Regions from separate parts of the Herbaspirillum sp. DW155 genome, predicted to be linked through region 1. Evidence: predicted binding sites of a transcription regulator. Region 1 holds the regulator's gene; each other region holds the start of a gene.

Region 1 (4,209 bases):
AGCGCGACCAGATGGTGGCCGAGCAGGACGCCATGCTGGCCGGTGCCGGCGTAGACATCAAGCGCCTGCTGTGCCTGAACGCCACCGCCACCGGCGGCACCTTGAACGAAGTGGTGCATGCCTATTCCAGTTCCGGCCTGGCCGGCTGCATCATCACCAAGCTGGACGAAGCCGCCACCATCGGCAACGTGCTGGACGTGGTAATCCGCCACAAGCTCAACCTGCATTACGTGGCCAACGGCCAGCGCGTGCCCGAAGACCTGCACGTGGCCAACAAGCTCTACCTGGCTGACCGCGCCTTCAAGCAGAAGCGCGAAACCGCCCCCTTCGAATTCCAGGAGGGTGAGTTACCGGGGGTCATCGGGCCCACCGCCATGTCCATGAATGACCGCGGACTGCGTGAGGTGAGCTTTGGCTAGTTACGATATCGACCAGGCAGCAGGTCTGCGCCGGATGCTGGAGCGTCCGGTGCCCAGGCTCTTTACTTTCTTTTCGGTGCTGGGCGAGGAAGAGAAGAGTGCCATGCTCATCAATCTGGCAGCGTCTCTGTCGCAGGCCAAGCACAGCGTGCTGGTGGTGGATGGCGATGTGGCCAGCACGGGTCTGTTGACCCGGATCGGCCTGCGTCACGATGTGGCCACCCTGCAGGAAGTGGCCCGCATGGAACGCCCCCTGACCGAAGCCAAACGGCTGTTGCCGGAGGGTTTTTCGATGGCGCGCATCGCCCGCCGCAGCGTGCCTTCGGCGACCGATCCCCATGCGGGACGGCTGGCCGAGATATTCGACACCCTCATCGAGCAGGCCGAGATCACCCTGGTCAATGGCGTGCTGGCAAGCGACCTGTCGCTGCCGGTGCCGACCATGGAGATGGGCGAGATCGTGATCCAGGTGTCGACCACGGCGTCCTCGATCAAATCGGCCTATGCGCTCCTGAAGAGCCTGAGCGACCGCATCGGCCGCCGTCCCTTCAGTCTCATCGTCAACGATGCCACCGAGGCCGAAGCCCGGACCGTCTACGCCAACATGGCCCAGGCCGCCAGCCGCTACCTGGCTGCGCAGTTGAATTTCATGGGGGCGATTCCGGCCGATGATCATATTCGCCGCGCCACCGGCCAGGGCCGCGCGGTGCGCGACGTCTTCCCCTTTGCCGGGGCGGCGCTGGCGTTCCAGCGCTTGTCCAAGCGCTTCGCCGCGGGTTCGGATGCGGCCCGCAGTACGTATGGCATGGCCACCGACGGTGCCAGCCTGGGAGTGTGACGTGCATGTATAACGTCAAGGGAAAGAAGGGCAAGAACGACGTGCTGGAGCAGCATGCGCCGCTGGTCAAGAAGCTGGCGCATCAGCTCAAGGCCAAGCTGCCCCCTAGCGTAGAGGTGGACGACCTGATCCAGGCCGGCATGATGGGCCTGCTCGACGCCGTGAACCGCTACGAGGAAACCCACGGCGCCCAGTTCGAGACCTATGCGGTGCAGCGCATCCGCGGCGCCATGCTGGATGAGCTGCGCAGCAGCGACTGGCTGCCGCGCAGCATCCGCCAGAACGCCCGCAAGGTCGAAGAGGCCATGCAGACCCTGCTGCAGCAACTGGGCCGCCAGCCCCAGGAGGCGGAGGTAGCGCAGCACATGAAGATCAGCCTGGCCGATTACCAGGCGCTGTTGACCGACTGCGGCGGCCATCAGCTCATCTATTACGAGGATTTCCACGACGAGGACGGCGGTCATGAGCATTTCCTGGATCGTTACCAGGCCGGGGAGAGCGATGACGATCCCTTGCAGAGCCTGATCGATGGCGGTTTCCGCGAAGCCGTGGTGGATTCCATCAAGGCCTTGCCCGAGCGCGAGCAGATCCTGATGGCCCTGTACTACGAGCAGGAAATGAACCTGAAGGAAATCGGCGCGGTCATGGGCGTCTCCGAGTCGCGCGTGTGCCAGTTGCACAGCCAGGCCATTTCGCGCATGCGCTCGTATCTGCGCGAGCATTCCTGGAGCGGGGTGGCCTGAGGGGACTGCCGCCGCAAGACCGCGCAACCCGATGCGCCAACGAAAAAGCCCGGCAATGCCGGGCTCAGATTGATGACAAAGCCCTGGCGAGAGCCAAGGCTTTGTTGTTTAATCGGTCATGCTCAAAAAACCGACAGCCGCCCAGCACGAGTTAGAGATGGTGACCATCGAGATGCTCGTGCCCAAGGACCACCTGCTGCGCAAGATCGACGCGGCGGTGGATTTCGAGTTCATCCGCGAGAAGGTGGCGCATCTGTATTGCGCCGACAATGGCCGCCCGGCACTGGACCCGGTGGTACTCTTCAAGCTCTTGTTCATCGGCTACCTCTTCGGTATCCGCAGCGAGCGCCAGCTCATCCGCGAGGTCCAGGTCAACGTGGCCTATCGCTGGTTTGCCGGATTCCGTCTGACCGACAAGGTGCCGGACTCCTCCACCTTCTCCCAGAACCGGCGCCGCCGCTTCATTGATACCACCGTCTATCAAGACATCTTCGACGAGATCGTGCGCCAGGCCATTGGACGCGGCATGGTCGATGGCCGTGTGCTCTACAGCGACAGCACCCACCTCAAGGCCAACGCCAACAAGAACAAGTTCGACTACGTTCAAGTTGCCCAGACACCCTCGGCCTATCTGGCCGAACTGGATGCGGCTGTGGATATCGACCGTGCCGAGCATGGCAAGAAGCCGCTCAAACGTGACGATGATGATGAGCCGCCCACCAAAGAGATCAAGGTTAGTCGCACCGATCCCGAGAGCGGCTACATGGTGCGCGACGACAAGCCCAAGGGCTTCTTCTACCTGGATCACCGCACCGTCGATGCCAAGCATTGCATCATTACCGATACCCATGTCACGCCCGCCTCAGTCCATGACAGTCAACCTTATCTGGCACGCCTGGATCGTCAGCGCCAGACGTTCGGATTTGATGTACAGGCCGTTGGCCTGGATGCTGGCTATTTCACACCGGCCGTCTGCCAGGGACTGGAGAATCGCGAGATCAGCGGCGTGATGGGCTACCGCACACCCAACCACAAGCCGGGGACATTCTTTAAACGGGCGTATGAGTACGATGCCTACCGTGACGAATACATCTGCCCGCAGGGCCAGTCCTTGCACTACAGCACCACCAATCGGCAGGGGTATCGGGAATACAAATCCAAGCCTGAACAATGCCGGGGCTGCAAGGTACGCGAGCAATGCACCAATAGCGCCAATGCGGTCAAGGTGGTGACGCGCCATGTGTGGGAGCGTTCCAAGGAGAAGGTGGATGATCGGCGTCGTACCGAATGGGGCAAGCGCATCTATGCCCGACGCAAGGAAACGGTAGAACGCAGCTTCGCCGACGCCAAGCAATTGCACGGACATCGCTATGCCCGCATGCGCGGCTTGCGCAAGGTCGCCGAGCAGTGCTTGTTGGCGGCGGCGGCCCAGAACATGAAGAAGATTGCCCTGCTGGTGGCGCGCTTGCGCGCGCTTTTACCGGGCTTGAACGCCTATGCCAGCGTACAAAAGTGGCTACAGAGAAAAATGAGCGCATTGCTTGGCTTCTGCGCCATCGACCATCTGCAAATTACCTGCGCCTGAAAAACAAAACCCCGTGTTCGAAAACACGGGGTTCGTCATCAACCTGAGCCCGGCAATGCCGGGCTTTTTGCTGGGTCCGCCGAGCTGGCAGGGCGACTTACACGACGCCCAGCCTGCGGCCGGAGGAGCGGATGCTGTTCTGGCCGTCCGGCCCGTAGAAATTGCCGGTGCCGGTCTTGCCTTGCAGGATGGTCAGCGCGCTCTGGTTGATGGAGAGCTTCTTGCCGATCAGCAGGCCGTTGACGCGGTTCAGTTCCTTGGCATCCTGCGCCAGTTCGAACAGGCTGGCCCAGATCTCGCGATCGGCTTCGCTGGCCTGTTCATTCATCCACGCCTGCATGCCGCTCTCATCGGCGCTGTAGCCCAGGCTGCCCAGCAGGGCATGGCGGTTGCCGGCCAGGGTGGACATCTCGGCGACGATGGCGGCTTTTTCGGAAATGATGTCGGTCAGGCCTTCGGCCGTGGCTTCGGCCAGCAGCGCCTGTTCCTGGTTCAGTTTTTCCACCAGGCGCGACAGGGCGGCGTGTTCCAGAGAGAGTTTGCTGGCCGGGTTCATGCGAGGCGATCCTGTAGACGGATGGCAATCAAGCCTGGCGGGCGTTGATGAGGTTCTGGGCGGTATTG
Region 2 (4,209 bases), 2.6 Mb from region 1:
TGCTGGCCGACAAGTGCGACCGCAAGACCACCCTCATCGCCCTGGGCGGCGGCGTGATCGGCGACCTGACCGGCTTTGCGGCGGCGTCCTACATGCGCGGCGTACCCTTCGTGCAAGTGCCCACGACGCTGCTGTCGCAGGTGGATTCGTCAGTGGGCGGCAAGACCGGCATCAACCATCCGCTGGGCAAGAACATGATCGGTGCGTTCTACCAGCCGCAGGCCGTCATCGCCGACACCGCCACGCTGCACACCCTGCCGGCGCGCGAACTGTCGGCCGGCATTGCCGAAGTCATCAAGCACGGCGCCATCATCGATGCGCCCTTCTTCGACTGGATCGAAACCAATATCGACCGCCTGGTCTCCAAGGATGACGCCGCCCTGGCCTATGCCATCCAGCGTTCCTGCGAGATCAAGGCCGAAGTGGTGCGCCAGGACGAGCGTGAAGGCGGCCTGCGCGCCATCCTCAACTTCGGCCATACCTTCGGCCATGCCATCGAGAATGGTCTGGGCTATGGTCAATGGCTGCATGGCGAAGCGGTAGGCTGCGGCATGGTGATGGCGGCCGATCTGTCGCAGCGCCTGGGCTACATCGATGGCGCCACGCGTGAGCGCATCCGTGCCGTCACTGCCGCTGTCGGCCTGCCGACGGTGGCGCCGGACCTGGGCACCGAACGCTGGCTGGACCTGATGGAAGTGGACAAGAAGAACGAAGGCGGCGCGATCAAGTTCATCCTGATCAAGCCGCTGGGAAGCCCCCTGATCACCAACGCGCCGCAGGAACTGCTCTTGCAAACCCTGGCGGCCTGCACCGGAGAATAAGCATGCACACTGAAGCGCCCGACCATCTCGCCCCCTATGCCGCCCACTCGGCAAGTTCGCGAGGCCGGCGCTACAGTGAAACCCCACCCGGTTCGCGCAGCGAGTTCCAGCGCGACCGTGACCGCATCGTCCATTCCACCGCCTTCCGCCGTCTCGAATACAAGACCCAGGTCTTCGTCAATCATGAAGGCGACCTGTTCCGCACCCGCCTGACCCACAGCATCGAAGTCGCGCAGATCGCCCGCTCCTGCGCGCGCAACCTGCAACTGAACGAAGACCTGGTGGAAGCCATCTCGCTGGCCCACGACCTGGGCCATACGCCCTTCGGCCACGCCGGCCAGGATGAGCTGAATCACTGCATGAAGCATCACGGCGGTTTCGAGCACAACCTGCAGAGCCTGCGCGTGGTGGATGAGCTGGAGCAGCACTATGGCGCTTTCGATGGGCTGAACCTCACCTTCGAGACGCGCGAGGGCATCCTCAAGCACTGCTCCCTGCACAATGCACGCCAGCTGGGCGAGATCGGCTTGCGCTTCCTGGAGAAGAAGCAACCCTCGCTGGAAGCGCAACTGGCCAACCTGGCCGACGAGATCGCCTACAACAACCACGACATCGACGACGGCCTGCGTTCCGGATTGCTGACGATGGAACTGATGAGCGAAGTCGATTTCTTTGCGCGCCATCTGCGCGAGGTCGAACAAACCTACCCCGGCATCACCGGCCGCCGCATGATCCATGAGACGGTCCGCCGCATGATCAATGCGCTCATCGTCGACCTGAACCAGACCTCGCGCAGCCGCATCGCCGAGATCGCTCCGCGCGACATCGAGGACGTGCGCAATGCACCGCAGTTGATCGCCTTCTCCGACGCCATGGCGGCCGAAGCGGCGATACTGAAGAAATTCCTGCGCGAGAAGCTCTACCGTCATTACCAGGTCAACCGCATGACGGCCAAGGCGCGCCGCATCATCGCCGAAATGTTCGAAGCCTTCATCGCCCAGCCCAACCTGCTGCCGCCGGATTATCAGGTCAAGAACGTTGCCGACGACACCCAGCGTCTCGACAAGCAGGCCCGCAAGGTCGCCGATTACATCGCCGGCATGACAGACCGCTATGCGATCCGCGAACACCGTCGTCTGTTCGTCATGGAGTGAATCCGCAACACTGAACGCAGCGTTTCGATACGCTGCGTTTTCTCCCGGCACCTCCTTGATGAATTTGCGGGTGATTTCATTGCACGTCCGCAAGAACACGCCTCAAGCCCTCGACCTTCCACATCTCGTTACATTTTTCTTCCATATTATTTTCACGCCCGACTCGGCTTGACGGCACGTGACGACTCGCCGCAAACCCTTGCCCGGCAAGGGTTTTCATCATCTTGGACAAATGGCCGACCGCAGCGACAAGCGCATCAGCGCTGAAACTGCCACATGTAAATTTCTGTCAATATCAAGTCCGCTTTGAACGGGCCGTTATGCAGGAACGGAGTGGATGCGCATGGTGCGCAGCCCTGCTTCGCTGGATCCGTCTTCCCCCTTGATGCCCGGATCCCCTTTCATTTTCAGGAGACCGTCATGGCTATCGGCAACACCACCGGCGTGGACAGCCAGTCCCTGCTGCCCGCCACCAACTCATCCAACGCGTCGACTCCGGCAAGCCTATCGGCCAGCGACAAGCTGCCCGCGACTGCGGGTGAGAGCACCAGCGGCGACAAGATCGCCGAGGCCCGCCAGTCCAACCTGCTCACGGTCAGCGGTGCCAAGGCGCAGTTCAACTTGTCCATCGTGCAGTCATCGCTGGAAGTCTCGCTGCAGACCCAGAACGATCCCCTGGCGCTGGTCTACAAGACCGCCATCGAAAACATCAACGACATCCTGCGACCGCAGCTGGGCGACAACGCCATCCAGACCGCAGCAAAGCAGGACAATTCCCCTGAAGCCACGGCCGGACGCATCGTCTCCTTCATCACCAACATGTTCGACCTCTACAAGAAAAACAACCCGGACAAGGACGATGCCAGCAACATCGATGACTACATGAACCTCATCTTCAAGGGCGTGGACCAGGGTTTCAAGGAAGCACGCGGCATCCTGGAGAGCCTCAACGTCCTGCAAGGCGATATCGCCAGCAACATCGACAAGACCTATGACCTGGTGCAGAAGGCGCTGGGCGACTTCATCAACAAGGTCAAGGGTGGCAAGCCGGAGGGTGAGGACGGTGCGGGCAGCGATGGCAACGCTGATGGCCAGGGCGGCACGGTGGTGGCCAGCGAGACGACGGTGAGCATTTCGGTGTCGGTGAGCCAGACGCGGATCAGTACGAGCGCCTGATCGGCCTTTCCGTAGCATCCAACTTCTTCTCTTAAAATCTAATAAAAAAGAGGCTGTTCCATAAGGAAACAGCCTCTTTTTACTAAGTTTTCATTGTATCTATAAGCTACGAAAAAACCGCTCTCGATACCTGCAAAACATCACCCACGCAACTTCGCAAACGCCGCCGCCATCGCGTTGTTGGCCGGTGCCTGCTCGCGGCCGCGCTGGTTCTGGTGTTGCGACAGGCGGCGCGAATCGGTGCGGTCGCCGCGCTGTTCATTGCGCGCACCCGGAGCCGGGGCGGTGTCGTTCAGGCGCATGGTCAGGGCGATGCGCTTGCGCTTCTCGTCCACTTCCAGCACCTTGACCTTGACCACCTGGCCAGCCTTGACCACGGTGTGCGGGTCCTTCACGTAGCTGTTGGACAGCGCCGAGATGTGGACCAGGCCATCCTGATGCACGCCGATGTCCACGAAGGCACCGAAGGCCGCCACGTTGGTGACCACGCCTTCCAGGATCATATCCACGCGCAGGTCCTTGATCTCTTCCACGCCTTCCTTGAAGGTGGCGGTGGTGAACTCCGGACGCGGGTCGCGGCCGGGCTTGTCGAGTTCCTTCAGGATGTCGGTGACGGTGGGCACGCCGAACTTCTCATCGGCATACTTGGCCGGCGACAGGCTCTTGAGCAAGGCGGTCTGTCCCAGCACGCTCTTCACATCCTTCTTGATGTCGGCCAGGATCTTTTGCACCAGCGGATAGGATTCCGGGTGCACTGCGGAGGCATCCAGCGGGTTCTCGCCATTCATCACGCGCAGGAAGCCGGCGGCCTGCTCGAAGGTCTTCTCGCCCAGGCGCGGCACTTCGCGCAGGGCTGCCCGCGAATTGAACATACCCTTCATATCGCGGTAGGACACGATGCTCTGCGCCACGCTGGCGTTAAGCCCGGAGACGCGCGCCAGCAGGGGCGCGGAAGCCGTGTTCACATCGACTCCCACCGCGTTCACGCAGTCTTCCACCACCGCATCCAGCGAGCGCGCCAGTTGCGTCTGGCTCACATCGTGCTGGTACTGGCCCAC
Region 3 (4,209 bases), 1.1 Mb from region 1:
TGGCGTCCAGTGCCAGCGTGCCATCCTTCTGGAAGGCAATGCCGACCTGCGAGAGATTCATGCTGCCATCGTCACCCAGCGCGCCCAGCATGGTGCTGCGGATCTGCGCCATCATGTTCAGCACCGACGATTCGGCCGCCAGCGGCGAGCCGGTGCTGGCCTGGCCCTTGGTGGTGGAGGGCGTCTGCTTGGTCAGGTTGGCCACGGTCTTGGCCAGGTTGTTGTAAGCGGTGACGAAACTGTTGGCGGCCGTCGATAGCCCGCTGGTGTCATTGGCAATGGACAGCGTGAAATTGTCAGCCGAGGTGGTGACCTTGGCCAGGTTCAGCGTCACGCCCGAAATCGCATTGCTGACCTTGTTGCTGGTGCTGGTCACGGCCACGCCGTCGATGGTGAGTTTGGCATCCTGCGCCTTGGCCAGTTGTCCCATGCTGCTGCCGGACAGGGCGGCATAATCGTTGCTGCCGGTCAGCTGGATGGCATCGGTGCCGGTCGGGGTCAGCACCAGGTGGTCCTGGCTGCCATCGTTGCTGATGCTGGCGGTCACGCCCGTGCTGGCGTTGTTGATGGCCTTCATCACATCGTTGAGGCCAATGGCGCCGCTGCCATCGAGATCGGTCGGGGTGATGGTGAAGGATTTGCTGCCCACCTGCAGCGCCAGGCTGCCCGTGCTGTAGGTCTGGTTGGTCGCCACGCCGGTGGTGGTGACGGTGCCGCTGGGGTCGAAGTTGAAGACGGCGAAATTGCCCGTGCCGCTCACCCGCAGGGAATTGGCTGCGCCGCTGTCCTTGGCGGTGAGCACCAGGTGGTCATTGGTGCCATCGCTGACGATGGCCGCATTCACACCGGCGTCGCTGGCATTGATGGCGTCCCGCACGCCGGCCAGAGAGTTGCTCTTGGGCTGGATCAATACGGTCGAGCCGGTGCCGGTCTTGATCGCCAGCACGCCATTGTCGAAGGTGCTGCCCGGCGCAATGCTGGCCGAGCTGACCTTCACGGCCTGGGCCAGCTGGCTCACGCCGATGCTGTATTTGCCGGCAGCGGCCTTGGTGGCGTCGCGCGGCGCCTGGATCTGGGTGACCGAGCCCGATACGCTGGGGTCATAGCTCAGCCCCGCGAGCGTGTTGTTGGCCGACACCTTGATGGTGTTGGCCGTGCCCCCGGTATTGGATTCGAGCACCAGATGGTCACCGCTGCCATCGGTGACGATGGAAGCCGTCACCCCGGTCTTGCCGGCATTGATGGCATCACGCACGCCCGAGAGCGTGGCATTGGCTTGCAGCGTGATGAAGGTGGGCTGGTTGGTGCCGACCTTGATGGCGATGGAATCGCCGGCATTGAAGGTGGTGCCGCTGGCGTAGCCGCCGGACTTGAGCTTCTGCGACAGGATTTTGGTGGAATCGTCGCTGTTGGCCTCGGCCGTGAAGGGATCGGTGGTCAGGTTGCTCCCGGTACCGGCGTTGGACACGGTGGTCTTCTGCGCGCTGAAGCTGGCCGCCGTCATGACTTTCAAGGCGCTCTGGTAGCTCGACAGCGCATTCTTGAGCGAGCCATAGGCGGAAATGAGCGTGTTGAATGCACTTTCCTTGGTCTTCAGCGGTGTGAGCTTGGACTTGCTTTCGACTGAGATGAGCTGGCTGACCAGCGTCGATACGTCCAGCGGACCGGCCGATGTCGAGATTGTGCCCGTGGAAGTTGCCATCTTGACCCCTATGCAATGATGATTTTCTTATCTTTCGGGAAACTGACGAGGCGTCAGTGACCGTAGAGATTAACGGCACATCTTTACAAAAGTAAAGGGCGATTTGCTGACAAAACGTGATGCTTTTCCGGAATTTTTGTGAGAATTGCCAGGCGAAGGTGGCAACGCGGCGCAAACGCGCTGCATCAATGTAAAGAAACGGGGGACGGGCTGGCGGCCGCAAAGCCAGGCGGGACGGCGCTTGGGAGGCGAAGTGAAGGGGCGAGGGGAGAGCGGACTGCACCCCGCACCGGCAGGGCAGGCCCTGCCGGGTGGCTCAGGTCTGTATGAACTTCTCGAGCGGATAGTGATGCTTGATGAAAGGCGACTTGATGACGATGTAGCTGAAGTACTTCTCGATGCGCAGGTTTTGCTCCAGCAGCGATTCGATCACGCTCTGGTAATGCACCACGCTACGGGTCATGAACTTGAGCAGGTAATCGTAGCCGCCGCTGACCAGGTGGCATTCGATGATCTCGTCGACGTTGCGGATGGTCGCTTCGAACTTGGCGAAGTCTTCGCGGCGATGGTCCGAGAGCGTCACTTCGGTGAAGACGATCTGCACGTCGGCCAGCTTTTCCAGGCGGATGTAGGCGCCGTAGCCGCTGATGTAGCCAGCCTTTTCCAGACGCTTGACGCGGATCAGGCAGGGGCTGGGAGACAGGCCGACGGCATCGGCCAGGATCACATTGGTAATGCGGCTATTTTGCTGCAGGTGACACAAAATCCTCAGATCGATCCGGTCCAGTTTCAACGCGCCGTTAGTCATCATGTTGCCTCGGGTTATTCGACTCAGCCCGCCGGCCTTGCCCGCATGGCAGCAGCAGGAAGGGTGGCGGGATGTAGCAGGGCATTTTAACCGCTCCGGCCGCATTTTCCCCAATGGGCCGGAGGGTTGCTCGCATTGGCCGCTCAGCGCACCGCCTGGCGCACTTCGGGCTGGGCCAGCACTTCGTCCAGAATGGCCCGCAGACGCGCAAACATCAGCGCGAAGTCCGCTTCGGTGTAGCACAGCGCCGGCGCAAAGCCCAGGATGTTGTCGCCGAAGGCGCGGAAGATCAGGCCGTGGCGATAAGCCACCTGGAAGATACGATCATGCAGCTTCAGTTCAGGGGCGAAGCGTGCCTTGGTGTTCTTGTCGGCCACCAGTTCCAGCGCGCCCAGCAAGCCACGGCTGCGCGCATCGCCCACCAGCGGATGATCCAGCAGGGCGCGCAGGCCACCGGCGAAGACCGGTTCCAGACGGCGGCCGTTTTCCAGCAGGCCGCCTTCTTCGTAGAGACGCAGGACTTCCAGCGCCACCGCCGCACTGACCGGATGGGCCGAGTAGGTCTGGCCGTGACCGACCACGGTGGACATCGGCGCGCCATCGGCAATGGCGTTGTACACGCGGTCCGACATCATCACCGCGCCCATCGGTGCATAGCCGGCCGTCAGGCCCTTGGCCATGGTCATCAGGTCAGGCTGCACGTCTTCGTCCAGGCAGGCGAACATGGGACCGGTACGGCCGAAGCCGGTGATGACCTCATCGACCACGAACAGGATATCGAGCTCGTTGCAGGCCAGCTGCATGGCTTTCAACCAGCCCTTGGGCGGCACCACCACGCCACCGGAACCCTGGATCGGTTCGCAGAAGAAGGCGGCCACATTGTCCGCGCCCAGTTCGGCCACCTTGTCGCGCAGCGACTGCACCGAAGCGGCGATGATGGCTTCATCGCCCTGCACGTCGCTGCGATAGGGGTAGGGGGACGGCAGATAATGCTGGGTCGGCAGCGGCAGGTTGAAATTGAAATGGAAGTTGGGCAGTGCCGTCAGGCCGGCACCCACCGAGGACGAACCGTGATAGCCGCGCTGCAGCGAGATGAAATGCTTCTTGCCCGGCTTGCCGATGGAGTTGGTGTAGTGGGTGATGTAGCGGATGGCGGCATCGACCGCATCCGAGCCGCCCAGGGTGAAGTAGACGTGCTTGAGCGAGGCGGGGCTGATGTCCACCAGTTTCTTGGCCAGCAGGATGGCCGGTTCCGAAGCGAAGTGGAAGTAACCGGTGGCATACGGCAGACGCTCCATCTGTTCGGTGGCCGCGCGAATCACGCTTTGCTGGCCATAGCCGGTATTGACGCACCACAGGCCCGAGAAGGCATCCAGCAGCTGCTTGTCCTGATGATCGGTCAGGTAGGCACCCTGGCCGGACTTGAGGATGATAGGGCCCAGCTCTTCATGCTCGCGGAAGCTGGCAACGGGATGGATCAGGTGACTGCGGTCGAGGGCAGCCAGGGCGGAAGTTTGCATAGAGGTGGACTCGCTGGAGATGCGTTGAACAAGGCCGTGCGGGCAAAAGGCACAACCGGCATGGCTTCTATGCTAGTGCGCCCGCCTCGCAGTCGATGCGCAAGATGCGGGGCTGAAATAGCATCTTCATGGGTTTTGCGGGCGGCTTTGGCATTTTCTGCGGCGCCCGCATCGTCGCG

What was found. The regulator FliA, encoded in region 1, starts transcription of late flagellar genes. The targets are predictions, from matches to a motif close to CTAAAGTTTNNNNNNNNNNNGCCGNTA.
Region 2: AACH55_RS21815 (DUF5610 domain-containing protein) is a predicted target of FliA. The motif match lies at 2,270-2,296, and genes of this name have one in related genera.
Region 3: fliD (flagellar filament capping protein FliD) is a predicted target of FliA. The motif match lies at 1,773-1,799, and genes of this name have one in related genera.

The regions. Positions count from the first base shown of each region.
Region 1 covers NZ_AP029028.1:2,160,184-2,164,392, forward strand. The annotation lists gene flhF (flagellar biosynthesis protein FlhF) at 1-419, shown strand, start outside; gene AACH55_RS09955 (antiactivator of flagellar biosynthesis FleN protein) at 454-1,257, shown strand; gene AACH55_RS09960 (RNA polymerase sigma factor FliA) at 1,263-2,000, shown strand; gene AACH55_RS09965 (IS1182 family transposase) at 2,119-3,585, shown strand; gene AACH55_RS09970 (flagellar protein FlgN) at 3,683-4,141, opposite strand; gene flgM (flagellar biosynthesis anti-sigma factor FlgM) at 4,170-4,209, opposite strand, start outside.
Region 2 covers NZ_AP029028.1:4,781,553-4,785,761, forward strand. The annotation lists gene aroKB (bifunctional shikimate kinase/3-dehydroquinate synthase AroKB) at 1-821, shown strand, start outside; gene AACH55_RS21810 (deoxyguanosinetriphosphate triphosphohydrolase) at 824-1,975, shown strand; gene AACH55_RS21815 (DUF5610 domain-containing protein) at 2,396-3,151, shown strand; gene AACH55_RS21820 (Tex family protein) at 3,292-4,209, opposite strand, start outside.
Region 3 covers NZ_AP029028.1:1,047,067-1,051,275, forward strand. The annotation lists gene fliD (flagellar filament capping protein FliD) at 1-1,702, opposite strand, end outside; gene AACH55_RS04745 (Lrp/AsnC family transcriptional regulator) at 2,019-2,513, opposite strand; gene AACH55_RS04750 (aspartate aminotransferase family protein) at 2,654-4,030, opposite strand.